2 regions of the Paenibacillus sp. FSL R5-0345 genome follow, and region 1 is predicted to be linked to the other one. Evidence: riboswitches for the same ligand, from Rfam matches in the RefSeq annotation. Region 1 holds a riboswitch; the other holds the start of a gene.

What was found. Region 1 has a riboswitch for thiamine pyrophosphate ahead of R50345_RS01975 (ABC transporter substrate-binding protein). Riboswitches for the same ligand answer to the same signal wherever they lie in the genome.
Region 2: another riboswitch for thiamine pyrophosphate. It lies ahead of R50345_RS12595 (ABC transporter ATP-binding protein); the one in region 1 lies ahead of R50345_RS01975 (ABC transporter substrate-binding protein).

The regions. Positions count from the first base shown of each region.
Region 1 is NZ_CP009281.1:430,149-445,620, forward strand. Features, by position in the region: gene R50345_RS01925 (YncE family protein) at 1-929, opposite strand, end outside; gene R50345_RS01930 (WecB/TagA/CpsF family glycosyltransferase) at 1,081-1,830, shown strand; gene R50345_RS01935 (helix-turn-helix transcriptional regulator) at 2,069-2,749, shown strand; gene R50345_RS01940 (MalY/PatB family protein) at 2,786-3,961, shown strand; gene nhaC (Na+/H+ antiporter NhaC) at 4,041-5,528, shown strand; gene R50345_RS01950 (RidA family protein) at 5,543-5,932, shown strand; gene R50345_RS01955 (flavocytochrome c) at 6,263-7,813, shown strand; gene R50345_RS01960 (ABC transporter ATP-binding protein) at 7,915-8,769, opposite strand; gene R50345_RS01965 (ABC transporter permease) at 8,786-9,547, opposite strand; gene R50345_RS01970 (thiamine-binding protein) at 9,544-9,837, opposite strand; gene R50345_RS01975 (ABC transporter substrate-binding protein) at 9,951-11,000, opposite strand; TPP riboswitch at 11,161-11,271, opposite strand; gene R50345_RS01980 (hypothetical protein) at 11,428-12,879, opposite strand; gene R50345_RS01985 (MFS transporter) at 12,960-14,174, opposite strand; gene R50345_RS01990 (pyridoxamine 5'-phosphate oxidase family protein) at 14,336-14,755, shown strand; gene R50345_RS01995 (response regulator transcription factor) at 14,904-15,472, shown strand, end outside.
Region 2 is NZ_CP009281.1:2,891,569-2,907,040, forward strand. Features, by position in the region: gene R50345_RS12530 (response regulator) at 1-942, shown strand, start outside; gene R50345_RS12535 (Delta(5) desaturase DesA) at 1,113-2,177, shown strand; gene R50345_RS12540 (sensor histidine kinase) at 2,339-3,475, shown strand; gene R50345_RS12545 (response regulator transcription factor) at 3,475-4,077, shown strand; gene asd (aspartate-semialdehyde dehydrogenase) at 4,204-5,289, shown strand; gene R50345_RS12555 (hypothetical protein) at 5,405-5,797, shown strand; gene R50345_RS12560 (DUF3934 family protein) at 5,876-6,058, shown strand; gene R50345_RS12565 (pseudouridine synthase) at 6,173-6,865, shown strand; gene thiE (thiamine phosphate synthase) at 6,846-7,502, opposite strand; gene thiD (bifunctional hydroxymethylpyrimidine kinase/phosphomethylpyrimidine kinase) at 7,492-8,319, opposite strand; gene thiM (hydroxyethylthiazole kinase) at 8,346-9,140, opposite strand; gene R50345_RS12585 (ABC transporter substrate-binding protein) at 9,181-10,203, opposite strand; gene R50345_RS12590 (ABC transporter permease) at 10,200-10,973, opposite strand; gene R50345_RS12595 (ABC transporter ATP-binding protein) at 10,954-11,652, opposite strand; TPP riboswitch at 11,984-12,087, opposite strand; gene R50345_RS12600 (amino acid ABC transporter substrate-binding protein) at 12,207-13,052, shown strand; gene R50345_RS12605 (amino acid ABC transporter permease) at 13,104-13,772, shown strand; gene R50345_RS12610 (amino acid ABC transporter ATP-binding protein) at 13,786-14,538, shown strand; gene R50345_RS12615 (S-layer homology domain-containing protein) at 14,634-15,296, opposite strand.

The sequences.
Region 1 (15,472 bases):
GAGGGGAATACCGCAATTCTTTTAAACGTACTGGCGTTATATACGGACATTCTGTTCTTATTGAAATTACTGACAAATAAATGATTTGTAATCGGGTTGATGAATGTGCTGGAGGAGGAAGATAACACTCTAGTTGCGATCACCTTATTGGTATTTCCATTAAGCACAAAAAGCTTCCCTTGTTTAACCTGTTGAGCGCTGGAGACGTAAACACGGTTCGTAAGCGGATTAAGGATGACCTCGCTTTGTAGCCGTCCAAGCTGTACATTCTTGAGGAGCTTGTTGGTGCGGCCATTGATCACGGAAAGAAAGCGGCTTAAGTTGTTCGCTACATAAATACGGTTTGTTACCGGATTTAGCGCTGGTGTGATCACTGGATTGTTGCCGACTTTTATAGTTGCGATCACAGTTTGAGTACAGCCGTTGATGACAGATACGGAGTTGTTTATCGTATTTGTTACATAAATGCGATTGGTACGTTTATTAATGACGATCGCGGAAGGGCGACCGCCGATCTGGATAGTAGTCCGAATGCTGTTCGATCTGCCATCGATGACGGTTACGATGCCAGAGGCACTCGACACATAAATCAGGTTCGTTCGAACATTAACGTTAACACTATCAGGGTTGCTGCCTACTTGGAGGGTCTTAATTACACGGTTTGTCCGTCCGTTAATTACAGATATTGTCCCATCGCGGAAGTTGGTGACATACACACGGTTTGTTCTTGGGTTTATTGCAAGCTTAAGTGGAAATCTACCTACCGGGATGGTTGCAATGATCCGATTGGTTAGGGTGCTCAAAACACCGACAGTTCCGGCTGTAGTATTAGGATTTACGAAGTATACCCGATTGGTTATGGGATTTACCTCAATATCTCCGACGGGTACGGATGTGGGAACTGTGGTTATGATGGTGGGTAACGCCATGATATAACCCCCTCTTCAAATGACTAGATGCTTCATTATATTTGGGCAAGGGCAAAAGGGTACTACATATATCGTTGCAAGATGACACTGACTATCCTTATAGAATAAGGTAAGGTATACTGGAATGAACTTTTCAGTAAGAGGTGATTAAATGGCTGGGACAGTCTCCATATTAGGCGTTCCATTTTCAAAGCTAACACTTGATGAGACAACGCTTCATCTAACAGAACATATTCAATCCGGAGAACCGAAGCTATTTCATTTGATTACGGCGAACCCGGAAATTACGATAACAAGCCAATCGGACGAGCTGCTTCGAACCATACTCCATGAGGCAGATTTGATTACTCCTGATGGGATTGGCATTGTGCTGGCATCGAGAAGAAAAGGTGACCCTATAGCTGAACGAGTTACGGGGTATGAACTACTTCTTGAGCTGCTCGCACAAGGGAATAAGCTGGGTTGGAGCTTTTATTTCTTAGGCACGGATGAGCATACCAGCTGTAAAGCGGTTGAAAAGATTACAGAGCTTTATCCGAATGTTAAAATTGCCGGAAGACATAATGGTTTTCTTGCTAAAGAAGAGGAACCGGCCATTGTGGCAGAGATTCAGCACGCACAGCCAGATTTCCTGATTGTCGCGATGGGGGCTCCATACTCTGACAAGTGGGTTTATAAGCATAAACAGGCGCTTTCTCAGGTTAAGGTTGTGTTTGGCGTGGGGGGAAGCTTGGATGTTATAGCGGGAAAAGTGACTCCAGCCCCTGCGATATGGAAGAAACTCAATTTGGAGTGGCTGCATCGACTCTTATTCGCACCTGTGGCCAAAGGACAAAAGTCGCGCTGGCGCAGGCAAGCAGTTCTTCCTAAATTCGTGTATCGAGCTATGATTAGGAAATAAGGTACAGCAGTAAATATAGTCTTTCACTATTTCTGCAATTTGTAGAAATAGTGAAAGACTTTTTTTTGTTATCGCTTTACAGGAAATATGCCCTAAGTATTTAAGAGAGAATATTGGCTGGAACAATTCCAATATATTACTGATTGCTTTTTTAAGAATGTTGTAATAAAATCTTATCAAGATAATAAATTATTATCAAAATAGAAAAGACGTAAAACGAAAGGAGTGAGATGCTCACATGTTAGAAGATCGCAGCTGCCTGGAGTCCTATTTTCCAATTGCTTCTTTTATTGCTTCAATTATAGGTTCAAAATGTGAGGTTGTTATTCATGATATAAGCAATCCAGAGCGTTCAATTATTTTTATTGAGAACGGATACATTAGTGGGCGTAAAGTAGGCGATAGTTCAACAGATCTCGTGCTTAAGCTGTTGAAAGATGAGTCCTACCGTGAGCAACCGTTTATTGCTAACTATAAAGCGCGTGGTTCGCAAGGTCAGGTATTTCGCTCCGCTACTTATTATATTAAAAACAGCAGCAGCGAATTGGTCGGTATGATGTGTATTAACATTGATGTCACGCATATGGAGGTTGCAGCTGAGTGGATACAAAACATTTTGCAAGGAGGATCAACACTTCCACCAATACCGTTAATACCACAACAACAAGAGGTTGTAGAGAAGCAGACGGAAGAGTATTTACAAGGAAACGTAGATGACCTACTCCAGCACATGATTGATTCGGTGCTTGGTAAAATTAATGTCCCGGCAGAGCGATTGTCCTCGAAAGAGAAGATTGAACTTGTGAAAGTACTTAACGAGCAGGGCGTGTTTCTACTTAAAGGTGGAGTTTCTCAAGTCGCTAAGACCTTGATGATATCTGAGCCAACAGTTTATCGTTATTTGCAAAAAATTAAGTGAGAATAAACAGAACTCTCGAGAGAGGAAGTGGGCTAGATGACAATAGACTTTGATAAGGTTGTTAGCCGATATGGGACCAATTGCGCTAAGTGGGATGGTATGGCGCAAGTTTTGGGCAGAGAAATGATAGCGCTTTCCGTCGCGGATATGGATCTTCAAGCCCCTCCACAGGTGATAGAGCGAGTAACGGAGATGGCGAAGCATGGCATATATGGATATACCGATCCTTTTCCACCTTATTATGAGGCAGTTCAGGGATGGATTAAAAAAGCTTACGATTGGGAGGTTCCGCAAGAATGGATCGTGTTTTGCCCTCGTATTGTGCAAGCGGTTTCTCTGATCATTCAGAACTTCACTCAACCAGGTGATCAAGTGTTAATCCATACGCCAGCCTATCAGCCGGTTGCTAAATCGGTAGAACTAAATAACCGCGTATTAGTGGAAAGTCCACTTCGTGAAGTGAACGGGCGTTATGAGATAGATTTTGCTGATATGGAGTTGCGAATGCAAGAAGGGGTTAAAATTGTACTGCTCATCTCACCGCATAATCCGGTTGGACGAGTATGGACACGAGCCGAACTAGAACGAATCGTTAGCTTGTGTACAAAATATGATGCTTATATTGTATCGGATGATATTCATGCCGACTTTATCCATGCTGGCCATGAGCATACGATAATCGGGAAGATATCGACTGAGGCAGAGCAGCGATCCTTTATCTGTACTTCCCCAGGGAAGACCTTCAATCTTGCAAGCCTTGAAATTGCTAACATCGTGATTCCGAATGATCAGCTGCGTGAGAGATTTAGACATTGCTTACAGCAAGCAGGCTGTCATAACCCAACCTTTTTTGCAGTACCTGCATTAGAAGTGGCTTATACGGAATGCGATGAATGGCTGGAAGAATTACGAGGTTATATCACGGCCAATATCGATTGGGTGAAAGTTTATATAGCTGAATATATGCCTGAGCTTCGCGTGATCGAATCAGAAGGAACCTATCTATTATGGGTGGATTGTAGGGCAATTAGCACCAACGAAGCAGAGCTAAAGCAGTGGATTGAGTCCGATGCGAAGGTTAGTGTGAGCTTTGGAACAGGTTTTGGGGCATCAGGAGAAGGCTTTATTCGCTTAAATATTGCAACGCCACTGCCCATGTTACAAGAAGCTTTTCATCGGCTGTACCGGGCCTATCCATTAAAAAATTCATAATAAAAAAAATCTTTATCAATGACCTTGAAAGACCTCGTTAGTAGCCTTTTTCAGATCCGTATCAAGGGGGATAATAATCATGTCCAAATCAGAAACACCAAGAGTCAAGAAACAGCCGACGATGTTCTTAGCGCTATTGCCGATTATTACGATGATTGTGCTACTTAGTTTAGGGTATGTGTTGTTTGAATTACCACCAGAACCACTTATTATTACCTCAGCGGTTGTTGCTGGTATTATCGCGATTATTCTTGGTTATAGCTATAACGACATACTAGAATCTATCGCTGGTAAGATCGCGAAAACGATGCCCGCCATTCTTATTCTGATCATGGTTGGTTTTATGATTGGGGCATGGATGGTTGGTGGAACGATTCCGATGATGATTTACTATGGATTGAAAATTATTAGTCCACAATTTCTGCTTATTACCGCATTTATTGCGACAGCTGCCGTTTCGCTTTGTACGGGCACATCTTGGGGGTCAGCGGGAACGATCGGGGTTGCTTTTATGGGCGTTGGCGCGGGTATGGATGCAAACCTAGCAGCAGTGGCTGGTGCAGTAGTTGCAGGTGCTTATTTTGGTGATAAATTGTCACCGCTTTCAGACACGACTAATATTGCGGCGTTAGCAACAGGTGTCAATCTATATGAGCATATTGGACATTTATTGTATACCACAATTCCTTCCTTTATTGTCGCAAGCGTTGTTTTTATTATTACAGGCCTAAACACAGATGCCGCAGGCGCTATTGTTCCGGAGAAGGTTGGAACAATCATGGGATCGTTGAATACAATTTATGACTTTAATCTGCTGCTTATAGTACCCGTATTAATCATCTTGTATGGTTCAATTACGAAGAAACCGACAATACCGGTCATGCTGATCTCTTCTATGTTCGCTATGGCTAACGCACTTGTATTCCAGGGGTTTACTTTGAATGATGTCGTATCTTCTGTTGTTAATGGATTTAATATTTCTATGGTTCAAGTTGCTGGGTTTGATTCTGCCAACGTTATTGAAGATGTACCCCGTCTTCTAAATCGTGGCGGAATGAACTCCATGATGGGGACACTTCTCATTTGCTTCTGTGCAATCACGTTCGCTGGAACCATATCTCTGACCAAGTCCTTGGAATTGATTGTTAATAAGCTTTTGAAGTTCGTCCATTCCACAGGTTCAATGATCGTAGCAACAATTGTTACAGGTCTTACGATGATCGGAGTTACAAGTAATGGTCAGGTGTCCATCTTAATGCCAGGTGAAATGCTACGTGAAGCATATATCCGTCGGGGCTTACATCCGAAGAACTTGGGACGTACCATCGAGGATTCAGCGGCGATTACCGAGCCTATTCTGCCTTGGACAGCTGCAGGTGCTTATATGGCGGGTACGCTGGGTGTTGCAACGCTAGATTATTTACCTTGGGCTGTTCTCTGTTGGACAGGAATAATCTTTGCGACGATATGGGGCTTCACGGGATTCGGTATCGCGAAGTTAACGCCAGAGCAACAGGCAGAAATGCTAAAGGAATATGACGGCAACACTAATGAACAAGCTGGATAAAGGAGTCTTTTAAAATGACAAATATGCATAAAGAAACTGTAATAACAACGGATGCACCAGGCGCAATTGGACCTTACTCTCAAGCTGTAAAGCTTGGGAACGTCCTATATACTTCAGGACAACTCGGACTAGACCCGGTTAATGGGACTTTTCCTGCTACGGTTGAGGAACAGACGGAACGGTCGTTGCTGAATGTCAAAGCCATACTGGAAGCGGCGGGTACAAGCATGGATCAGGTAATAAAGACGACCGTTTTCCTAAAGGATATGAATGATTTTCTTAAGGTGAATGAGATTTATGGAAGGTTTTTTGCTCAGCCATACCCTGCTCGCAGCGCTGTTGAAGTAGCACGTCTGCCTAAGGATGGGCTCGTAGAAATTGAAGTTATAGCTTATGTACCTTAAGTGATCCAGTAACGCTCAAACTACGGATTCCTTTAGAATTTCAGTTAGTTAAGCCTGCACACCCTGTATGGAAAAAGGATAAGGAAATAAGGCAGATGGCCACCCTGGAAAGGGTGGCTTTTTTGAAATATAAGAGTATATAGGCTGCACAGCTTTAATAACTGAGTAGGGAGCTGAGATGTATTTGAAATGGAGGAATTTTATGAAAAAATAATTGAAAATATACATGAAAATGTGACAGTAATCATAACTAATTACAGAAAACCTTCACAAAATAGTATCTTTGCTTTATTATAAATGTGAAAACATTCACAAAGGGGCGTTATAAAGGTGAAAAAGACAACAAGTGCTGCTCTTATTCTCATTCTTTCGGTTATGCTCGTGATCGCAGGCTGCGGTAACAGTAATAGCAACAGCGCAGGTAATAGTGCTGGCAACGAGAACAAGAGTAAGGTCAATGAGACGGCTAAAAATGATAAAACCGAAGCCGTATCTGGTGCATCAGAGGCTAGCTACACACCACTGGATCAATTAAAAGATAGCTATGATATCGTTATTGTCGGAGCCGGCGGTGCTGGAATGTCCGCTGCACTAGAAGCAAAGGCTAAAGGTTTGAACCCGGTTATTTTAGAAAAAATGCCAGTTGCTGGCGGGAATACAAGTAAATCCTCATCGGGGATGAATGCTTCTGAAACAAAATTCCAAAAAGATCAAGGTATTAAAGATAGCAATGATTTATTTTATGAAGAGACATTAAAAGGTGGTCACGACACCAACGATAAAGAGATGCTTCGTTTCTTCGTAGATAATTCCGCAAGTGCTATTGATTGGTTGGATTCGATCGGAATCAGACTGAACAATATCACGATCACAGGCGGCATGAACGAAAAACGTACTCACCGCCCAGAAGACGGCTCTGCGGTAGGCCAATACCTTGTCAAAGGATTGGTTAAGAATATACAAGAAAAAGAAATTCCATTGTTTGTGAACGCAGATGTGAAGGAAATCACCCAAAAAGATGGTAAGGTTGACGGAGTAAAGGTACTCTTTAACCAAGCCGATGAAAAAACCATTACAGCGAAGGCTGTTGTTGTCACTACCGGTGGTTTCGGTTCTAATATGGACATGATCTCTACAGTTAGACCTGATTTGGAAGGTTACGTTACTACTAACCAAATCGGCAGTACCGGTGACGGCATCAAAATGATCGAGGCACTTGGCGGAACCACCGTTGATATGGATCAAATCCAGGTTCACCCAACAGTTCAACAAGAAAAATCTTATCTGATCGGGGAAGCTGTACGCGGCGAAGGTTCTATCCTCGTAAATAGCGAAGGCACACGGTTCGTAAATGAATTGACTACACGTGATAAAGTTACCGAAGCGATCAATGCACTTCCTGAAAAAGCGGCAACGCTTGTCTTTGATTCCGGCGTCAAATCACGCGTGAAAGCAATTGAACAATATGACAAAATGGGCTTCGTGATCCAAGCGGATACCATCGAAGCATTGGCGAAAGAAATCGGTGTTCCAGCCGATAAGCTAAAAGAGACACTTGATACTTGGAACAGCGCAGTAAAGAACAAGAACGATGCTGAATTTGGCAGAACGACAGGAATGGACAACGACTTGTCCACCGCTCCATACTACGCTATTAAGATCGCACCTGGGATTCACTACACTATGGGCGGCGTGAAGATCAACACGAATACAGAAGTATTAAATAAAAAAGGCGCAGCTATTCCTGGCCTGTTTGCAGCAGGTGAAGTAACAGGCGGATTGCACGGTCAAAACCGGATCGGCGGTAACTCTGTAGCTGAGATCATTATCTTCGGCCGTCAAGCCGGAATTAAATCTGCTGAGTTCGTGCAAGCACAATAAGATTTAACTACTATTCTGGTTAAAACAAAAGAACCGCTTGGGCTAATTGAAGCCCGGGCGGTTCTTTGTTTAATCACTCATTCAAAGTGAGTGGAGCGTCGCTATTCAAAAAGCTGCTTCCCGCTTTTAGCCTGTTCTTCTCGCATCCATTGTGACAGTTGTCGTTTGAGTTTAAGGAATTCCGGGGAATCCGTAATCTCATCACGGCGTGGCCGTGGAAATGGCACGTCAACAGTATGTAGGATGGAGCCGGGGCGACCGGAGAATACATAAATACGATTCGAGAGCAGCAACGCTTCTTCGATGTTATGGGTGATGAATAGCACGGAGCGGCGATTCTCCTCCCACAGCTCCAGCAGCCAGCGCTGCATTTCACTGCGAGTTAGTGCATCCAATGCGCTGAAAGGTTCATCGAGCAGCATCAACTCCTGCGGAGCCAGCAGTGCTCTGAGAAAAGCAGCACGCTGCTGCATCCCACCAGACAGCATATGCGGATAAGCCTGTTCGAATCCATTCAAGCCAACCTTAGCGAGCCACTGGCGCGCTTCTTCACGAGCTCCATCCTGCAGAGCACCTTTGATTTCTCCGGCTAGCAGTACATTATCTTCAATCGTTCGCCAAGGAAAAAGAGCAGGCTGCTGCGGCATATAACTAATCTCACCGCGTTGACCTGTAACGACCTTGCCGTTCATGCGGATCGTTCCTGTATCAGGCTTCACTAGTCCGCCGATCATATGGAATAAGGTGCTTTTTCCGCAGCCGGAAGGACCGACGATCGAGACGAACTCTTGCTGCTCTACCTTAAGAGAGACGTTGTTGAGCACGTTCGTCTCGCGGCGACGATGGGTGAAGGACTTGGAGATGCCGCTTACTTCAAGAGCAGGTGGTGCAGTATGAGCTTCAGGAGAGCTTATGATTTCTGTTGTTCTTTGCTCTATTTGCGTCGCTTGAGACATACAGGCATCTTCCTTTCTATGAGTTACGGCGCGGTTTCCAGCGGACTAACCATTTTTCCAATAATGCGATAATCGCAAAAAGCACAAGACTAAGGAGCACAATAATCACAATAGCGACAAACATCCGATCCGTACGGTAAGCCGATTTTTGCAGAAGCATATAATAGCCGATCCCTTTATCCGCGCCAATCCATTCAGCGACCACGGCTCCCATAACCGCATAGGTAGCAGATATTTTCACACCGGAAAATAGTGCCGGGATAGAAGACGGAAGCTCCAGCTTGGTGAAGATTTGCCACTTGCTTGCGCCAGCCATTTTCATATAATTCATCATGACCTGATCACTTTGAGACAAGCCGCCCATTGCAGCGACAGCTACCGGGAAGAAGCATACCAGTGTAATCAGCACGATTTTGGGCAAAAGACCGAAGCCGAACCAGATGATTAGCAGCGGTCCGAGTGCGATAGAGGGAACATTTTGACTCAGAATAATGAGTGGATAAAAAGCCCGTTTGGCCCAAGGCAAAAGATGCAAAAGTAGAGCAACGATCAAGCCTACACCTGTACCAATGGGGAAACCGATTAATGTGAGCCGAAGCGTAGCCATCGTATGAGCCCAGAGACCTGAGGCATTACTGGTGGATTCGCGAGCAATGTCAGCAGGACTCGGCAGAATCCAGGATTCGATATGGAATAGAGAAACAGATAACTGCCATACGGTTAAAAAGAAGACGACCGCCACAAGGGGCGGCCATATTAGCTTCCAGGTCGATCTCACGGCCGATATTTCTCCGTCAATTTATCCATGCTGATTCCGTTAGGGTTATGGGCGATTTTGATTTGGGAGATCACGCTTGGACTACCTGCTTCGATCAGCGCCTCCTGCATTTGACGGACAACCTCCAGGAGCTCGCTCAGTTCACCTTCCATAGTAGTTTCCAGTGGATTCACCTGATGTTTAACACCGGATTTCTGAATAACTTCAATCGCTTTATCTACGTAGGGGATGGAGTCCTCATTGTTTGGAGTCTTAGGAATTACTTGAATGCTTAATAATGTATTAGCCACAATAATCAATCCTCTCAAATTGTATAGGTAAGTTCAAAAAGCCAACTTTGATAACGATGTAATTCAGGAAGCAGATTCGGCGTCGAATCTTGAACGAACTTGGGAAGTCCGGTCTACTCCGCCGGTAAAAAATCATTCGTGAATGCACTAGCTGCATCCAGCGGTTTGTCCAGCAGCTTCAAATCATACATCCAGTCGCCGTAATTCTGCCAGACCTCGGTTTTTTGCTCTCCCCAGCGTGGGGCGTCGTCCTTATATTTCGGGCTAAGCCATTTCTGGCTAGCTAGGACAAGCTCGGCATCAAGGTCAGGCACAGCCTTGGATAATGTAGCGGCAGCCTCTTCTGGATGATCAATCGCATATTGATAGCCCTTGGATGTGGCTTTCAGGAAAGCCTTCACCAAATCTGGATTCTCAGAAATCTGCTTCTCACTCGTGGTCAGCACAGGGGTGTAATAATCGAGCTGAGGCGCATAATCCTTCAAGTAAAGCATATCCAGAGGCTCACCACGCAGTTCGGCTTCAATACCAGTCCAAGCGTAGAAGATCCAAGCGAAATCAATGTCACGTTTGACTGCGGTAAAATAGTCAGCTTCACCAATACTGATTAGCTTCACCTTTTTCACATCGCCACCTACAGGGTCCATGATCGCCTTCATGGCTGCTTCTTCAGCAGGAGAGCCCCAACCGCCGTAGGTTTTACCCTCAAAATCTTTTGGTGATTTAATATTGCGGTCTACTGGAGCGGCGAAACCCGAAGTATTATGCTGAATAATGGCTGCAATCGAGACAAGGGGAACGCCTTGTAGACGGGCTAGAGTCAATCCTTCCTGAGCGCTGATCCCAAAAGCGGCTTCGCCAGAGGTAACCATAGTATCAGAACCCGCTGCGCCAGGTTGAACGATTTCTACATCCAGACCTTCTTCCGCGTAATAACCAAGATCCTTGGCTACGTATAGACCGGTGTGGTTCGTATTCGGTGTCCAATCCAGTGCAACCTTAACTTTGGTAAGCTCTTTCGGAGCATTTGATCCGGTCGCTGCATTCGAATCCGCAGCATTTCCTTTGTTTCCGGCTGTATTCCCATTGTTGCTGCCGCATCCGGCAATCGCAAGAATGAGCATACAGGTGAGGCTAAGCATAAGTGCTTTTTTGAGTTGCATGTCTTCTTCTCTCCTTTAAGGTTGCCAGATCCCGTCATCCAACATGAACCATAAAGTGTAGTATGTACATTTCTTCTACATCTTTTGTGATCTACACAAAAAAAGCGCCCCGAGTGATCGGGACGCTGGCTTGGCGCAAGGTTAGTAAAGGTCACAGGGACCAAAACCAATTGGCGATTCCTACGCTGGCATTATCCAGATCAGGTATAAGGGTCAGTATCTTGTGGGATACAATCTCAGCCGGCCAATTCCAGCACCCCTGGTTCTATGAAGTTAACGGGTATTTCCACGTGAAATATAAGTAAGTATAAGCTTTCATCTATACTTTATGTCTTATATTTCTCGCATACGGTGTATTATAGACGGCTGTTCTCGGAATGTCTAGTAGCACGTTCCTAGATTTTTCAAATTTATCTGTCTGATTTCATTAATCCAGATCTTTATGTTTCTTGCGATGACGCCGCTTAAGCTCAGTAACCAGAGCACCTAGCGTAAGGACAACACTGATCATTATCCCGCTCATAATCACGAAAAGAGCAAGAAACTCAAAGGGGGAATAGCTAACCATCTTACTCCATTGAATCTTTCCATCCAGATCGTCAATGACTTGATTCATGCCATAAATCCCACTTACCACCGTAAATACAGTGAGGATCATCAGCAGATTATCCCGGCGCTTCGATTGGAACTTATCTTGATACTGAAACAGGTCAGTCAAGGTTTCTTTTACTTCCTCGAACAGAGCGTCATTCCCGTATACTTTACGCAGCTGAAGAAAAATCTCCCGTCCTTGCGACTGTGAAATCAGCTCCAAGAAATAAAACTTTGCCGAGAATTTATTAATCGAGTAGATTAAATTGTCGATCTCATCATAATCGTGGTTTATGCGTAGTCGGGAATGCATATTTGCCAGCTTTAGCAGAACAATTTTGTGGAAAATATTGAGTAGAAATCCGTAATAATATTGCCCGTACATCTGGTTGGCCAGGCTAACGGCGATCTTTGGTTCAGCTCGGGTCAGACAGCAAAAGGTCTGCTCATTCATCATATAATACGAGTCTGGGCCCCATCGATTATAGGAATGCTCATGACAGTAGTTCGCAATATACGCTGGATCGCTGGCACTGGCATAGGGCTTCCCGTTCAGATCAATTCCATCAAGCTGAGAGGCGCGATAGCGCATATTTATACTAATCTCATCAGAATCTCCTTCACTCTGAAAGCCATAAAAGGCTTGCACCTGCATTCTTTCATCTACGAAAAAGGGAAGGGTCTCGAAATAAGCCCCATTGATATCCGAGTGATCCAGAAAAGGCTCCAGTCCATCCACCAGATTTCGGAAGACAAAATCCTCTACCATCTCATAGGTCTGTTCCCCGCAATGGATATAGGTGTAGTCATCCTGCACGAAGGTATTCTCAAGCGTCCGGAAGCGGTCCGCGAATTCCAGTGCAATACTAAAGGGAATCGAATCCCCCTCAAGCTGGACACGTATCGTCACAAATCCAAGCTGAAAAGGACATATGAATATATCCGTCGAGAGAATTTTAAAAAATATAGACTGCTGAGGAATCTCTAGAATACAGTCCAGATTATTGACTCTGGAAAAGCGGCGGAAAGAGTCTACATCCTTCTTGCGTGGAAAAAGAATATGTGCAGCAAACGGTAAATAGGTGCGCTCCATCCGTTCATGGGAAACACAGTGATCTTCTCCGTAATAGGCATTTTCTAACTCTTTATTATCCAGAAAAAAACGTGTGAAGCCATCATCCTGCAATTGTTGGATAAGCTTCTTAGAATCGCCCTTTTTTATTGAAAAGGGAAAAATAAACTGCATAAGCGCAGTATGTAATAAAGGCTCAGTTGAAAGCTTATCCATTCATCGTCCATCCTTGTGCTCAGAATATGCTTATAGATGACATTACCCTAAAAGGATTAGGTTGATACCATATTAACATTCTAAATACTGGAACTCTTTCTTTGCACTGCTTGTCTGGATTGGAATCTCCATGTGGCAATGCTCAGCAAGAACAAGAAGGCGGCAAAACCGGCAAGTAACCCAGCAGTTTGTGCCACTTTTAGATGGTCCATAGACCAGCCCATAAATAGGGGCAGCAGAGCTCCACCGACACCTCCAGCAGCGATCATTATGCTGGGTGTTGATTCTTCGGCTCCTGGTAGCATCTTGCTGGAGAAGACTAGAGCTATGGAGAAAATACCGGACATAAATAGCCCAAGTAGCATAATCACGATGAATGCAGCTAATCGATTATCTGTGAACGGAAAAAGAGCCAGCAGTAACAAGGTCAGTAAACAGCTACTTAAAATGTATACACGGTAAGAAATTCTCTCTGCAATCACTCCAGCAAACAATCTTCCCGTAGACATAGCTAGCCAAAAGAAAGTGACTGTCAGCGCCGCAGCAGATTCTGTCATCCCTAGCTTGGCGATAAAGATGGCGGGCATAAAGTTGACCAGACTCATCTCCGTACCTACATAGAGAAAGAAGAAAAGGATGAAGATGCCCAGCAGAATCCATTGTTTCCCTTTATACGGAAGCTGTGTGCTGGACTGCGAGGAATGTGCGGACACTGAGACTTTGCGAGGTGCTCGCTCGTCCAGTATGCGCTGTAGATTCCCAAAATGGCCTCTTCCCCAGAGAATGAGGGAAATGAATGAGAAGCCAGCGACAATTAGAAATGCCAATCTCCATGCTCCTGTAGCAATGAGCGGACTGGCGATAAGAGGCATCACGAGTGCGCCTATCCCAAATAGGACTTCTAATCGGCTCATCGCGATCGCGGTTCCTTCAATCACAGCTCCGATGATGATGGTGCCGATCACGGCTTCGATCATGCCGAAACCAAAGCCTGCTGCAACAGCGATGACATACATCCACTCCCAAGGGGGTAGAAAAGCATACGCAATCTCAGCAGTCAGGAGAAGAGCGGTGGCGATAATGATGCCTCCTCGTTTCCCAAAACGGCGATTGAGTAGGGGAGAGACAAGCACACCAGCCAAAAAACCAGCGAATTGACTAAAAATTAATTGCCCGCCGGCACTATAATTTTGGTCATAATGCTGTAGCAGAACGGGAAGAATAGATCCCAGCACTACATGAGCAAGGCCAATGACAAAGTAGGAAAGACAGCCAATCCAGATCAGTTTTTTCACGAAGTAAGCCCCTTATATTGAAAGTAGTTTATGGAGTAAGGTCGGATTCAATGTGAACCGGAAGGGTACATTATAATAAGCACCATTGTTATGATAAATCCAAACGGTGAGCTTGGATATATAAACTTTTGTTTACATGCTTGAAGGGAGAGATTTACGTAATGGATAACAAACAACTGGAACAACTCATTATTAGAGCATTGGATGACAACAAGTTCGGTTCCTTTGGTACGATCGAAGAAGGAAATAAGCCGAAAGTACGTTACATGGCCATTTTCCATGAGGGTTTGAAGATTTATTTAGCTACGAATCGCAAAACTCATAAGGTGGAGGAATTATCGAATAATCCGAATGCTTTTTTGCTGCTTGGATATGAGTCAGGCGGAAGCAAAGATGTGCTGGAGATTGAAGCCACCGTTGCCGTTTCTAAGGATGAAGGGCTGCGCACAAAGGTGTGGAACAAAGAGCTGGAGCCATGGTTTACTGGGCCTGATGACCCTAATTATGTGATTCTTGAACTTACTCCAACGCGTATTGAGTATGTTGGCAGTAATAAAGAGCACGGCGTGTGGACTCCCTAAACCAATTTAAAATCGATTCCGAAAGCCTTCCTATCCCCCACGGGTTTAGGAGGGCTTTTTTAAAAGATAAGTCCCTGAGTGACCTGTTAAAACATGTTATAATGACTTCAACTTTTTACGTAATTTCTCAGGGGAGGACTTAAAATACATGACCGTTACTCTGTTATATATTGAAGATGATCATGAAATCGGCAGCGTCGTGTCTGCGGATTTAAGTGATCGTGGCTATAGTGTACGTTGGCTGCGGAGCGGGGAGGGAGCGACGGAGGAAGCAGCGCCTTGTCATTTGGCTATTCTGGACGTTATGCTTCCGGGTTTGGATGGATTTACTGTCGGCCAACGCTTGAAGCGGGTGTACCCAAAGCTGCCGATTCTGATGCTCTCAGCCCGAACCTCGATTGATGACAAGCTGCAGGGCCTTGAGTTCGCGGACGATTATTTGACCAAGCCTTTTCATCCGGATGAATTGGCAGCCCGTATTGAGGTGCTGCTTAGACGGAATGGAGCAGCAGTGCAGGATTCACTCGCGCTTAAGCACTTAGTCGTCTATGAAGGGGATAACCGAGTGATAAATGCTCAGACACAGGAAGAAATCATGCTTACGGGTAAGCAGTTTCAGATTTTTTCTTATTTGCTGCGTCATCTTGGTCAGATTATGACGAAGGAGCAGATCTATGAAACGGTCTGGGGGGAGAGCTATATCGAAGGGGATAAAAC
Region 2 (15,472 bases), 2.5 Mb from region 1:
CATGGCGTGCTTACGGTCTTCCCTTTTCATAACGGAGAGTGGGTTTTGCTCTTTCCTGGATCTTTAAGTGCGAGTAGAAGAGAACTTGGTGAACAATTGATTTCTGGGATCAAAAGGTACTCCAAGCTAAGCTGCTCTGTAGGAATCAGTCGCTGTACACAAGGTATTGATCAATTAAGTACGGTATATCCTTTGGCTGCGAAGGCTTTGTATCAACGTTTCTATTCTGGTCTTGCCGGGGTGTTTATAGATGAGGAAACAACATTTCCAGGCAATAAAGAAGTAAAGTATCCTAAAGAGCTGGAGACCTCCCTGATAGAGAGCATTCGTACTTTAAATAGAAACCGAATGTCATCTTTGTTCGATGATATGGCACTATATATTGAATCACAAGTCATTCCTAAAGAGATTGCAGAACGTCTTCTTGTGGAGTTGGTTGTTGTGCTATACAGGCATTTTGAACATTTGAATCTAAACTCGGATTGGTCTTTACATGGATTACTAAGCAAGCTGCACCATTTCGGTACCTTGAGTGAAATGATATCTGCTCTGAAGGAAGAATTTGTGGAGCGATTGGATCAAGGAAGTAAACCCGTGAATCGAGATGACACACGCAGCGCCATCGAGAAGACGAAACGTTACATCGAGAGTAATTACCATATGGATTTAAGTATTGAAGAAGTATCGGAGCTTGCCGATCTTAGTGTCAGTCATTTTTGTACTTTATTCAAACAACTCACAGGCTATACCTTCTTGGAGTATGTGACTCACTGTCGAATGGAGAAGGCGAAATATATTTTGCAGAGCAGTAATGTAAAGGTGTATCAAATTGCTCCGCTTGTTGGTTATCAGGACCCAAGATATTTTACTCAGGTCTTTAAGAAAGCTAGTGGTCAGACACCTACGGAATATCGAGAAGAGCATACGAGGCAAGTTAATTAACGAAAAAGCACATGGATATATAGTAAAAGGGGGAAATTCAGGGCATAAGTATGACATTTATCATACTCTTCACTTGATGTTTATGACTTATAGGATGACACTTTATCTTCTATACTGAGATTAGATGAAAAGATCCTTAGCCAGACACATCAAGGAGGAAACGATAAAAGATGACTACAAAACAGACATCACAGCTCTCCAGTCTTAAAAAGAGTGTAGCCCCTTACGAAAAAAACGACCGCAATGCGAGCATAAGACAGCTCATTAATACTTTAGGGCCACTTGTGCTGTTATGGGGCGGAGCTTATTTCTCTTTATCCGTTTCCTACTGGCTTACTCTTTTGTTGGCCATTCCTGCAGCAGGATTTGTAATTCGAACTTTTATTATTTTCCATGACTGTACACATGGTTCGTTCTTTAAGAATCGTAGAGCGAATGACATTATCGGAACGATCACAGGTGTATTAACGCTTGTTCCCTATCGGCAGTGGAAGCATAGTCATTCCATTCATCACGCCAGCTCCAGCAACCTCGATAAAAGAGGGATCGGTGATATATGGATTATGACTGTCGACGAATATGAAGCAGCTTCATTCTGGAAACGCCTGTATTACCGGATTTACCGTAATCCGATCGTGATGTTCGGAATTGGACCTATTGCTGTGTTTATGATTCAGTATCGCTTTAATGCTAAAGGCGCTAGACGTAAAGAACGGATGAATACTTATTTAACAAATGTATCTATTGCAGCGCTCTATGCTTTGCTTATTTGGGCGATCGGCTGGCAAGCCTTTATCATGGTGCAATTGCCAATAGCTTTTGTATCCGGCTTTCTCGGAATATGGTTGTTCTATGTGCAGCATCAGTTCGAGGATTCTTACTTCGAGAATGAATCGGAGTGGAGTTATGTTATGGCTGCAGTAGAGGGAAGCTCATATTACAAGCTACCTAAGCTATTGCAATGGATTACAGGGAACATCGGGTTCCACCATGTCCATCATTTAAGTCCAAAGGTACCCAACTATAATTTAGAAAAAGCACATAATGCTACGCCGCCATTGCAAAAAGCAACGACTATAACACTTAGTTCTAGCCTGAAGGCTCTACACTTCCGTCTTTGGGATGAAGAGAATAAGAGCTTTATCAGCTTTAAACAGATGAAGTCGAGACTAAACAAACCTAAGGTAGCAGCAGAAGTCTTGCAAGTTCATAAGACTAGACTCCAAGGCGAATAATAACTATCGGTTCGAACAAAATAGGAGTACAGAGCAAGGTTAGAGCCGGAGAAATCATTCGTGGCTCTAATCTTTTTCTATTTAGGATAGTGGATCAACAGATTTTCACTGAATTTGTGCTAGAATAAGGAGAGTAATGTATGGTAAAAAGGAGAGCGGTCATGCAAAAGTGGCATCATATTTTTCATAAAAGCACAGGTCTATCCCCTTATGTATGGGTCGTTTTTTACATTCTACCGTTTTATTTTATATTTCGCTCCTCCTCTACCTATCAAGTCGTTTCGGGAATCTTGATGATTGCTGTATTTTTTGTATGTTATGTACTTTCTTTTGTTTCTAAAGGCTGGCTGGTGTATTTCTGGACGAGTGTTCAAATTATAGTATCTATAACGATGACGCTTTTGTTCGGATATATGTATTTTGCGCTTTTCCTAGCCTTTTTTATTGGGAACATACAGAATCGAGTAGGTTTCTTCACGCTGTATTCTATCCATCTGTTAACTACTATCATTACAATCAATTATGAGCTGCTTTCGCGTAATTCAGTGTTTATTAGTCAACTTCCGTTCGTGCTTGTAAGTATGATTGCAGTGATTCTACTTCCAATTAGTACCTATAACCGAAATAATCAAGGTAAGTTACAAGATCAATTGGAAGATGCGAATAAGCGGATCTCCGAACTCGTTAAGATTGAAGAACGCCAACGGATTTCGCGGGATCTTCATGATACTTTAGGTCAGAAGCTCTCTTTAATTGGTCTTAAGAGTGACTTGGCGGGGAAGCTAATTGATTCAAATCCTACGCAAGCTAAAGCTGAGATTGATGATGTACGACAGACAGCGAGAAGTGCGCTGAAAGAGGTTCGGGAAATGGTTACGCGAATGCGAGGCATTCGGCTTGAAGATGAACTTATTCATATTCAGCAGTTTCTTGCAGCTGCTGAGATTGATTTTATTTTGGAGGGGAATCCGAAGCTAACAAACACCTCATTGATTACGGAGAATGTCCTCAGCATGTGTATAAAGGAAGCTGTCACTAATGTTGTGAAGCACAGTGGGGCAAAGTCTTGCTCTATTCTGATTAAACCCTCACGGACGGATCTAGTCATTAAAGTGAAAGATGATGGGACCGGTATACCTGGGAATGATCTTTATTTTAAAGGTCATGGGCTGCAAGGCATGAGAGAGCGTCTTGAATTCGTAAATGGCTGTATGGACATCGTGAGAGATAGCGGGACTACAATTGTAATTAAAGTACCCAATGCATTCAAACATCAGGAACAGGAGGTCATCCTATAATGATTAAAATTGTAATCGCTGAGGATCAACGAATGCTCCTTGGGGCGCTGGCTTCTTTACTCGACTTAGAAGAGGATATGAAGGTCGTAGGCCGAGCAAGCAATGGGGAAGAAGCTGTAGCTATGGTTCAGCAGCTTAAACCGGATATCTGTATTATGGATATTGAGATGCCGGCGATGAGCGGTCTTGACGCTGCAGAAGCCCTGAAGAATAGCGGCTGCAAAACGATGATATTAACGACCTTTGCTCGGGCGGGATATTTCGAACGTGCGCTCAAGGCGGGGGTTCACGCTTATTTACTGAAGGACAGCCCTAGTGAAGAGCTGGCCCTTTCTATCCGGAATGTAATGGCAGGCAGACGTATGTATGCACCAGAGCTGATGGATGAAGCTTACAGCGGTGAAGTGAATCCATTGACTCAGCGGGAGAAGGAAGTGCTCGGACTGATCGCTGATGGTAAAAATACGAAAGAAATTGCCAGCGAGCTGTACATTACCACCGGTACAGTACGGAATTACATTTCGGTTATTCTTGATAAGCTAGACGTTGGGAATCGGATTGAAGCGATCACTCGATTTAAGGAAAAAGGCTGGTTTAAATGAATATCTTAAATTTTTTAATGTTATTTTGATGTTAACACTCGCCAAATGTTCTCCAGCCGTATATCATTAATTATCGGCCTATTATTCACTAATAGGACAGTTAATCAAAAGGAAGTGTATTTTCTGATGTCAAGAAAGCTAAGAGCCGGCATAGTTGGCGGCACAGGAATGGTAGGTCAGCGTTTTATTGCCCTTCTAGAGAATCATCCTTGGTTTGAAGTAACTGCGATTGCTGCCAGTGCGAGATCTGCTGGGAAAACGTATGAAGAATCGGCCAAGGGCAGATGGAAGCTATCTACACCAATGCCTGAGAACGTGAAGAATATTATGGTCCAAGATGCTTCTAAGGTAGAAGAAGTAGCTGCGGACGTGGATTTGATCTTTTGCGCAGTAGACATGAAGAAAGAGGAGATTAAAGCGCTCGAGGAGGCTTATGCTCGTACGGGTACTCCAGTAATCTCTAATAACTCAGCGCATCGCTGGACACCTGACGTGCCTATGGTTATTCCTGAAATTAACCCGGAGCATCTTGAGGTTATAGCGCAGCAAAGAAAACGTTTGGGAACAGAGACCGGGTTCATTGCTGTTAAACCTAACTGCTCCATTCAAAGTTATGTGCCTGCACTACATGCACTTAAAGAATTCAACCCTTCTAAAGTTGTCGTTACAACCTACCAAGCGATTTCCGGTGCAGGTAAGACTTTTGCTGACTGGCCGGAAATGCTGGACAACGTGATTCCTTATATTGGTGGGGAGGAAGAGAAGAGCGAGCAGGAACCTTTACGGATCTGGGGAAGTGTTCAAGAGGAAGGCATCGTAAAAAGTGAAGCGCCAACCATTACTTCGCAGTGTATCCGTGTGCCTGTAGCCGATGGTCATATGGCTGCTGTATTTGTTTCTTTTGAGAAGAAACCATCTAAAGAAGAGATTCTGAACCTCTGGAATAGCTTCAAAGGACGCCCTCAAGAGCTTGAGCTGCCTAGCGCACCTAAACAGTTCATTACCTATTTCGAAGAGGAGAACCGTCCTCAGACCAAACTGGATCGTGATATCGAGAACGGAATGGGCGTATCAACAGGCAGACTTCGGGAAGATGCCATCTATGATTACAAGTTCGTAGGTCTCTCCCATAACACCTTGCGCGGAGCTGCTGGCGGGGCTGTATTGATCGCTGAGCTTCTGAAAGCAGAAGGTTATATTCAGCCTAAATAAGATATACAGGCTCTAAAACGGTTCTGAAATAGACACCTCATCAAAGCTTAGTCTTTGGTGGGGTGTTTTTTATTGAACGCATTTGGTGAAATAAGTTAGGAAGGAGCTGATATATTTGTATAAATATTTATTAGCTTTTATATTATTACCGTTAATACTATTCAATAGCGGATGCACATCATCAACTCAAGAAGTACAAGAGTATGGAGTGTCTTCCATTAATGAGGGGATTCCTATTCCGATAAATGCTAAAGAAATCGAAGTGACGACAACTTCCAATAACCCCAATATAAAAATAGGAGTAAAGTATGAATTGAAAAATATAGGGGGAGAACTAGGTATGTATCCACCTGAAAGCTATTTCAATAAATTAAGGGATTCAGGGTGGGTGGAGTTGAAGGATAAGCGTTTGGGGCATGTGCAATTTTTCGAAAAAGAGGATACCGTAATTGCCATTGAAATACACGAAGATACCTTTAGTATTTATGAAATGAATAAAGATGCTTAAACAGAAACAAGAAGAGTGTGGTAAGATAGGTTAAGTGTATAAACTATACGAATTCTGAATGACTGACGGAGTGATATGATGGGTGCAAAAAGTAAAGGTGGCGGCACGGGCAGAGGTACGGGGAGTAAGGGCTGGACACGCTGGAACAAAACAGCAAAACCAGTTAAACCTGCAAAAGGTGCCCCAACCACGGGTCCAGGCGCTAAAGATGCAAATGGAAGCAAGGGCAATAACGTGAAAAAAAGTGGAAGCACGAAATAGCTCCCTTAAACTAGGTTATTCCTGAAAGTTAACATCTGATTTTGATCGTTAAAATCAGGTGTTTTTTTATGGATATAAGCAAGTGTCAGTATCAGATGGAAAGTAGGATCATTAGTGAGAATTGATAAATATATAAGCGAAACAGGCTTCTGTTCCAGAAGGGAAATTAAACGATTAATTGCTGCAGGCCGGATCAGTGTGAATGGCGTCGTCTGTGAGGCAAATATTCTTATAGAGCCAGAAGACATCGTATGGATTGATGGAGAGCCCATAACAACCAGCAAAGGGGAGCCGGTATATCTCGCTCTGAACAAGCCGATCGGTATCACCTGTACAGCTGCCCCAAATGTAGAAGGGAATATTATAGATTTTGTAGGATATCCTTCAAGGATTTTTGCGATCGGGAGATTAGATAAAAACTCGGAAGGCCTCATTCTGTTAACCAACGATGGAGATATCGTAAACAAAATGATGCGTTCCGAGAATGGACACGAAAAAGAGTATGTAGTTCATGTTGACAAGCCGATAACGCCAGAATTCGTAAATGCAATGTCTAGTGGTGTGGACATTCTTGGCGTTACAACTAAACCTTGCGAGGTCTTTCGGATCGCGGAATGTCAGTTTAGAATTATCCTAACTCAAGGCCTTAATCTGCAAATACGCAGAATGTGCAAGGAGTTAGGATATAGAGTACTTAAACTAGAGCGAATAAGAATTATGAATATAACGATTGATGGTTTGGAGCGAGGACAGTGGCGTCCTTTGAGCGGAGAAGAGCTAAGTGAGCTTATGTCCCGCTTAAATTAACTTCGTGAACAAATCCTCTGGCTGCTAAGGCGATGTCTTCAGCGCCTGCAATCGCTGAGATCACGGAGATACCGTCCGCACCTGCAGCTAATACCGGAGCTGCATTGTGCTCCGTGATGCCTCCTATACCGACCAAAGGAATCGTAATGCCGCTGTTTCTTATTTCCTCAATAACTAATGTGCCTCGAACAGCTTGGGCATCGTCTTTGGAAGAGGTAGGATAAATAGGTCCAATGCCTAGATAATCGGCTCCATCTGCTATGGCCTGCTGCGCTTCGCTGAGCGAATGAGCGGACACACCAATGATCTTATCTTCTCCAAGCAGTTGCCTAATCGCTAGGGCAGGGGTGTCCTCTTGTCCTACATGAATGCCGTCCGCATCAAGGGCGATGGCTAGATCAATATCGTCATTAACGATAAAAGGAACTCCGTTAGTACGACATATTTTTTGGAGCCGTCTTCCTAAATTAAATTTAACTTGAGCAGTTAATGCCCCGGTACCTTTTTCACGAAATTGAAACATCGTTATGCCTCCAGCGACGGCTTCTTTTAGTACTTTGGCTGGGGCTATCTGACAATTCACGCTACCCATAATGAAATAGATTTTTAATAAATCCCGTAGTTGATCACTGTCTATTCGCTTCAAGGTTCATCCCTCGCAATCTATTCTGATAAGCAAAATGATTCGTCGGACCATGTCCAACCCCTATGCCCAGCTCGTCTTCAATCGCTGCTTGTATAAAAGCCTTTGCTATGTTTATAGCTTCAGGAACAGATTTACCCTTAGCAAGCTCGGCAGTAACTGCTGCTGAATAAGTACAGCCTGTACCATGTGTGTGCCTGGTCTGAATTCGTTCACTCTCCATAAAGATGAACTCGTGACCATCATATAGGAGATCTACAACAGCTTTAGTTGCGGTATCATGCCCACCTTTTAGCACTACATAACTAGAGCCCATGGCATGGATGATTGTGGCCGCTTCTTTACGATCGTCGATTGTAGTGATGCTCATGTTAGTAATCATTTCAGCCTCTGGAATATTAGGCGTCGTCACTAAGGCTAGCGGGAGAAGATGTTTGATTAAGGACTGGACAGCTTCTTGTTGTAATAGCGTAGAGCCGCCTTTAGCAACCATGACTGGATCAACTACAAGATTACGCCAGCCGTATTGCTGAACCTTCTCTGCTACGACTCGAATGATGTCACTGTTAAAAAGCATCCCTGTCTTCACAGCATCGGGCTTCAGATCAAGCCCAATGGAATCAAGCTGCTGAGTAATAGCTTGCAGTGATAACGGAAATACGCCTTGAACACCTAATGTGTTCTGGGCTGTCACAGCTGTTAGTGCGGACATACCGTATACAGCAAGTTCTTGAAAGGTTTTTAGATCTGCCTGAATCCCTGCTCCGCCGCCGCTATCCGAGCCGGCTATGGTTAAAGCTTTGGATATCATGATTACGTTCACTCCTTTGTATGTCGTTATCTGAGTTGCTTGATTATTGATTTATCTTTATACGTTTCAGGTGTGACCAAACTCAATTGATTGAGAAACTCCATTTGAAAGCTCCCCGGACCTTTGCCAGTAGTTAGTTCAGCGGAAATCTCAGCAGCTACTCCATAGAATGAGATGGCTTCCACTGAGGCTGCAAGAGATGCCCCTTCACTTACCGCTAGAAATGCCCCGACTACTGCACTGAGCAGACATCCGGTTCCCGTTACTTTCGTTAGAATAGGGTGACCGTTGCTAGTAATGTAGGTGTTAACTCCATTGGTGATAACATCGTCTTTTCCGGTGATGATCACTACACAACCTAACTTCCGCGCGGCAGTCTCAGCTAAGACGACTACATCGCCATCCCCTTCGCCTGCATCCACCCCTTTAATAGACCAGCTTTCACCAATAACATTGGCAACTTCAGCCACATTCCCACGTAGTGCGGTAATTTGCATCTCATTCACTAGCTTTTGAGTGACAGCTGTTCGATATGAAGTTGCTCCCGCACCTACTGGATCAAGAACTAAGGGAACCCCTTGCTTATTCGCAGATTGTCCTGCGAGCACCATGGATTGAATGGCATAGTCATTCAGTGTGCCGATATTTAGTACCACTGCAGCTGAAAATGCGGCGATATCCACCACTTCTTCGTGAGCATCCGCCATAAAGGGGGAGGCACCGAGCGCCAAAAGCCCGTTTGCTGAGAAGTTGGCTACGACGATATTGGTTATATTGTGGACCAGTGGATTGGATTCCCGTACTTTGGATAGATAACTCATGATATTTCCTCCTCAAGTTTAATGAGCAAATAGCTAATGGTTAAAGATTGATAAAAGCATCCTCTGCCTTGATGTCGTTAGACAGTAAATCATTGTCGGATAGCCACTGTCGTACCTTTTCCCAAGACGCTGGCTCTTGATAACCAAAATTTTGGTCACCTGCATTCATTAGAGGCAGAAGAATCTGCAAGCTCTTTTCTTCTATTTCCTTATCTAGTGGAGAGGTCGCATCTTCGTGTGCAAGCAGTAACTTTAACGCGTTTTCCGGATTTTCCTGGACAAATTGTTGTCCTTTTGTAATGGCGCTTAGAAACTTTTTGAAGTAGGACTCGGAATTTTGTACCCCTTGCTCACTGGCGACAAGGACTAGCTCGTAATAATCGGGTACTCCGAAGTCTGTGGGATTAAACGAGTGAACGGGATGCCCTTCTTTTTCGAGAATTAATTGTTCGTGGTTAATGAACCCGCCCATAATGGCATCTACCTGCCCGGTCGCAATTGCTGGAATAAGGTCGAAGCCTACATCAATTAGTTTACTGGCGTTGGGGTCACCCCCGTCGCTCTGGATCATTGTACGAATCATGGCTTCATAAAGTGGGATGGAAGAATACCCAATTTGTTTACCTGTAAGGTCTTTAGGACTTTGGATATCTCCGGAATGAGGCACCATTAAATGATTAAGCGGATGCCTTACAATCGCTGCAATCGAACGTACTGGAATCTTTTCACTACGTGCCATAAGCACCTGAGGCTGATAACTAAGTGCTAAATCAACTTGATTCGCTGCTACAAGCTTTAGTGCATCATTGGTGTCTGCCGGCATTTGGATCTCTACATCCAGACCTTCCTCTTGGAAATAACCATTTTGCTCAGCCGCATATAAAAATGAGTGAACGGCGTTGGGATACCAATCGAGCATGATTGTCAGCTTGTGCGTTTGTTTGTTTTCGCTATTTGAAGCATTACTTACTTTGGATGTATTTCCGCAGCTGCTTAAGATTAGGACAAAACAGATGAGATATAAGGGTAAAAGCCATTTTTTTTGAATGATTAAAGTATTCATCGATTAGATCCTCTTTTCTTTAAAAATAATGCTTCTAGCAGAGCTATCATCAGAAACAGCATTACACCGAGCGCGGACAACAGAAATACTGCGGCGAACATTTCGTCACTTTGCATATTCCCAGCCATTCTTCGGCTAAAGTAACCAAGCCCTTTGCTGCCGCCGAGCCATTCGCCGATGGTTGCTCCAATTACACAGTACACAATGGATAGCTTTAGTCCTGAGAAAAAAGAGGGCAGCGCCAGCGGGATTTGTGTTTTTGTAAGCAGTTGCCAGCGGTTTGCACTAAAGGTTAATAATAGATCCTTATATGCCTGACCACTTGTACGAAGCCCATCATATGTACTCACAACGACTGGAAAAAAAGCAGTTAGAAAAACTACAGCGACTTTGCTCCACAGCGTATATCCGAACCACATAATAAAAATGGGAGATAGCGCAATTAATGGGATCGTCTGACTGATAATAAGGAAAGGATAGATGGCCTTTTCAAGCGGTCGAAATAAGAACATTCCAGTACCCAGCAATGCACCACAGATAACCGAAAGTACAAAACCTACTAATATTTCCTGCAGCGTTGCCAATAAATGCTGTCCGAGTAATTGCCTATGCTCGATCAATGCGATACCTATTGCTGAAGGAGCAGGGAGGATAAAAGCTGGAATCCAGTAAAGACGAACAGCAGATTCCCAGATCGCAACAACGAACAACACTAGTAAAATGAAGGGGCCATAATTGTCTAGTTGTTTTTTAAAAGGTATGGGCTGCATACAGTCTCCGCTCCAACTCTTCCCGCAATGCTATAAAACGGGGTTCATAGTTCATTTTGTAATGTCTTGGCCTCGGCAAATCAACAACGATCTCCTGTAATTCGCTATGTGCGCCTCCAGACATTAAATAAATCCGATCGCTTAGTAATAGTGCTTCTTCGAGATCATGGGTGATGAGCATCACTGTTTGATTCAGTTCATCCCAAAGCTCTAACAACCAGCGGTGTATCTCACGTTTGGTCATAGCGTCGAGCGCTCCAAACGGTTCATCTAGCAGCATAAGACTTCCACCGCCGCCAGACACTAGCGTGCGAAGAAATGCGACCCGCTGTTTCATACCACCGGATAGCTCATGAGGGTATGCCTTCTCAACATCACCTAAACCGAAGCGTGACAGCAGGTCTCGAATGTGTGAAATTGTCTGTTGTTTAGTGGACCTTGGCTTAATTTCCCAGGGTAAAAGGCAGTTGTCGAGCACCGTTCTCCACGGTAATAGCAAATCCTGCTGCGGCATGTATGCGATCTGACCTAAGCGATTAGATGCCGCTGGCCGACCCGAATGAATCATTATTTTTCCATGAGTGGGTTCTAGCAAGCCTGCTATGGTTTTGAAAAGCGTACTTTTTCCGCATCCGCTAGCCCCGATAACAGCGACAAACTCACCTTGCTTAATATCCATGGTTAAGTTTGCAAATACAGGGAGCTGTTTAGACTCAGGAAAAGAGTAGGCTAAGTCTTGAATGGATAGGATTGTCGTGATGATAGAACCTCCTAAAAGTTTTGTATAGCATAGCTTCTTGAGGAACTTCGTACAAAACTTGCTTCGGAAGCATATGCCTAAGTTTTGTATAGCATAGCTACTTGAGGAACTTCGTACAAAACTTGCTTCGGAAGCATATGCCTAAGTTTTGTAATTGAAAGTAAACAAATAAAGACCCATTCATTTCCGGAGGGAAACAAATGGGTCAAAAAGTTCATTCTGCATAGGAACACTAAAAAATGCATGGGATGAAAATTCTGCTCCACTTCCCTCCGCTGGTATGATCCAGATCAGGTTCCAAGGGTCCGAAGCATAAAGCTCCGTCTCAGTCGGCCGACTCCCCTAGTGAAATAACAGGTCCATATTTAATTTGTTTATAAATATACCATAACTTTCTGAGATGTAAAGAGAGGATCTTATGAAGAATTATTATAAGAATGGGCAATATAAGGGTAAAGAGAGGGGATTCTATAATGAAAAAACTCAGTTTAACTATTCTATTGGTGTTAACCGTGGTGTTTGTAGCGGGGTGCGGCAATAATTCGAATACCGATAATACCGATACTTCCAACAACTCTTCAGCTGGAACGAATGGCGGAACTGCTGCAACTGCGAAAAATAGCTTGGAAGCTGTTAAAGCGAGCGGCAAATTACGGATAGGAACCGAAGGAACCTATGCACCCTTTACGTATCACGATGCATCGGGAAAACTGACTGGTTTTGACGTAGAAATTGCTGAGGAAGTAGCAAAGCGTCTCGGTGCTGACCCTGAATTTTCTGAGACACAGTGGGACGGTCTCTTTGCCGGATTGGACGCTAAGCGGTTTGATGTTATTTTTAACGAAGTATCCATTAATGAAGAGCGTAAAGCGAAATATGATTTCTCTGAGCCATACATCGTATCTAAAGCGGTATTGATTGTGAGTGAAAACAATGAGGATATTAAAGCATTTGCGGATCTTAAGGGTAAAAAATCAGGACAATCTCTGACCAGTAATCTATCCGAAATCGCTCGTGAGAACGGCGCTGAAATCGTTGCTGTAGACGGCTTCAATCAAGCGGTGGATTTACTGACCTCAGGCCGCATTGATGCAACGGTAAATGATGGATTGTCTTATCTGGACCTGAAAAAGCAGAAGCCTGATGTGAAAATTAAAGTGGTGGATGAGATTCCTAATGGTTCGGAAAGTGCCGCTGTATTCCTAAAAGGAAACGACGACTTGGTAAAAGCAGTTAGTGATGCAATTATTGAAATGAAGAGCGATGGAACTTATTTAAAGATTTCTGAGAAATACTTTGGTGCTGACGTTTCAAAATAATTCAAGGTTTCAGAAGCTAAACTAGCCTGGAGCTAAAAAGGATGTCTGAAAATGGATGACCGAAAAATACAAATTTTTTTAGATTCACTGCTACCCCTGCTAAAAGCGGGGGTGGCTTTTACCATTCCTTTAGCATTGATATCCTTTGTGCTGGGACTGATAATAGCGATTTTGACTGCACTGGCTCGTCTCTCCCCATGGGTACTACCGATGCTAATCGCTCGTTTTTATGTATGGGTCATTCGCGGAACTCCTTTGTTAGTACAATTATTTATTATTTTCTATGGTTTGCCTGCAGTTGGAATTGTACTAGACCCATTTATAGCCGCGACCATTGGGTTTACACTTAGTGTTGGGGCTTATTCATCTGAAATTGTACGTGCTGCTATCCTGTCGATACATAAAGGTCAGTGGGAAGCGGCCTTCTCCGTTGGGATGACTCGTGCGCAAGCGCTTCGACGCATTATTCTTCCACAAGCTGCCCGTGTCTCTGTACCGCCGTTATCGAATTCCTTTATTAGCTTGGTCAAAGACACTTCTCTGGCAGCGACTATTACTTATACGGAGATGTTCAGAACAGCACAGCAGGTTGCTTCCACCACCTATGAGCCACTGTTGATCTACTGCGAAGCAGGGTTGTTCTACTTACTATTTTGCTCAGTGTTGTCAGCACTTCAAAATTACTTGGAGAAACGACTGAGTCGTTTCTCTGCGAGCTAAAGGAGGGACTATGATGATTGAAATACTTAATTTGCATAAATCCTTCGGTGAGCTGCAGGTATTAAAGGGTCTTGATCTCAGGATGGAACTTGGTAAGGTTCTGGTCATTATAGGCCCATCTGGCTCTGGTAAAACAACGCTTTTACGCTGTTTTAATCTACTTGAAGTCCCTGATCAAGGAAGCTTATCACTCAGCGATATTAAAATTAATTTCTCGGAAAACAAGAAAATCCCGCAGAAGTCCATTTTGGCGTTACGTCAAAAAACAGGCATGGTCTTTCAATCCTATAATCTTTTTCCGCATATGACTGCACTCGGCAATGTGATGGAGGGACAAGTGACTGTCCAGAAACGATCCAAGGATGAAGCACGCGGACGTGCCCTTCAGTTGTTAGGTAAAGTAGGTTTGGCAGACAAAGCGGATGCTTATCCGCACCAACTGTCAGGTGGCCAGCAGCAACGGGTTGCCATCGCTCGTGCTATGGCAGTAGATCCAGAGGTGCTATTGTTCGATGAACCCACCTCGGCGCTCGATCCTGAGTTGGTGGGGGAAGTGCTTAAAGTTATTAAACAGTTGGCAGCAGAAGGAATGACAATGGTGATTGTGACTCATGAAATGAAATTTGCTGCCGATGTGGCTGACCGGATCATTCTGATGGATGGAGGCCATATTCTAGAGCAAGGGACTCCGCAAGAAGTTCTTGAGCACCCGAAACATCCCCGTGCGCTGCAATTTCTGAATAGAATTAGTGGTGAAGAAGGATAGAAGAAGATCAACACGCAAAAAAAAAGCAGTTCAGGTTTATACCTGGGCTGCTTTTTCGTATACATCATTCAGATCAGTGAAGTGCCGCGAATTGATTAGGATTTAATACCGGTCTTAAGAAATTCCAAAGCGTTATAGAGCATAATGGCAGCTTCGGCACGCGTAATTTCGCTCTTCGGATTAAACTTCCCGTTAGCGTCTAAGCTATTGATCTTGTATTTAAGCGATCGTTGAACACTGCCTTGATAGGAAGGGTTGAGCGCAGTATCGTCAGTGATATCTACTGGCACAATATTTATCATTGGCAGATTACCAATGCCTTCGACTCCTTGTACTAAGTAATTAGTGAACTCTTCTTTGGTCATTGTTTTGGTAGGGTCAATATCTTTGGGAAGCTCGACATGGTTGTAGTAAGCATTGATAAAAGCTTCAGCATACCATGCTTTATCTTTGACTTTAGTGAACAAGCCGCTGGCAATAGGAGCTTTGTTGAAATCGATGGCCGCGAGACTAAGCTGGAGACCCCCTGAGATGAATTGAATTCCTTGAGCTGTTGTTACTTTGGAGCTAGGCATGAATTGGGATTCACTAACCCCTTTAATTAAGCCTTGATTCTTTAAAGAAATGATCTTTTCTTTACCGTTTATGTTATCAATATCCTTAAAGGTATTTCCGGCTGCAAATATTTGGCCACCCAAAGAGAAGGAGAGAATGGTAACAGTTGTAATCGCGGCTAACGTTCTTTTTTTCATATTCATGGTCATTTCACCTCGTTGTATGGATAGGCCTCGTGGCCGCTATCAAATAATTAAACGCAGAAAAATATGGAAAGGTTGCGGTCAAACCTATATAATTTCACGAAAAAGTAGAATTTGGCAGAAAAATAGGCAGGAATGAATGAAAGAACTTTGGATAAGAGAGCTAGAATGTTATA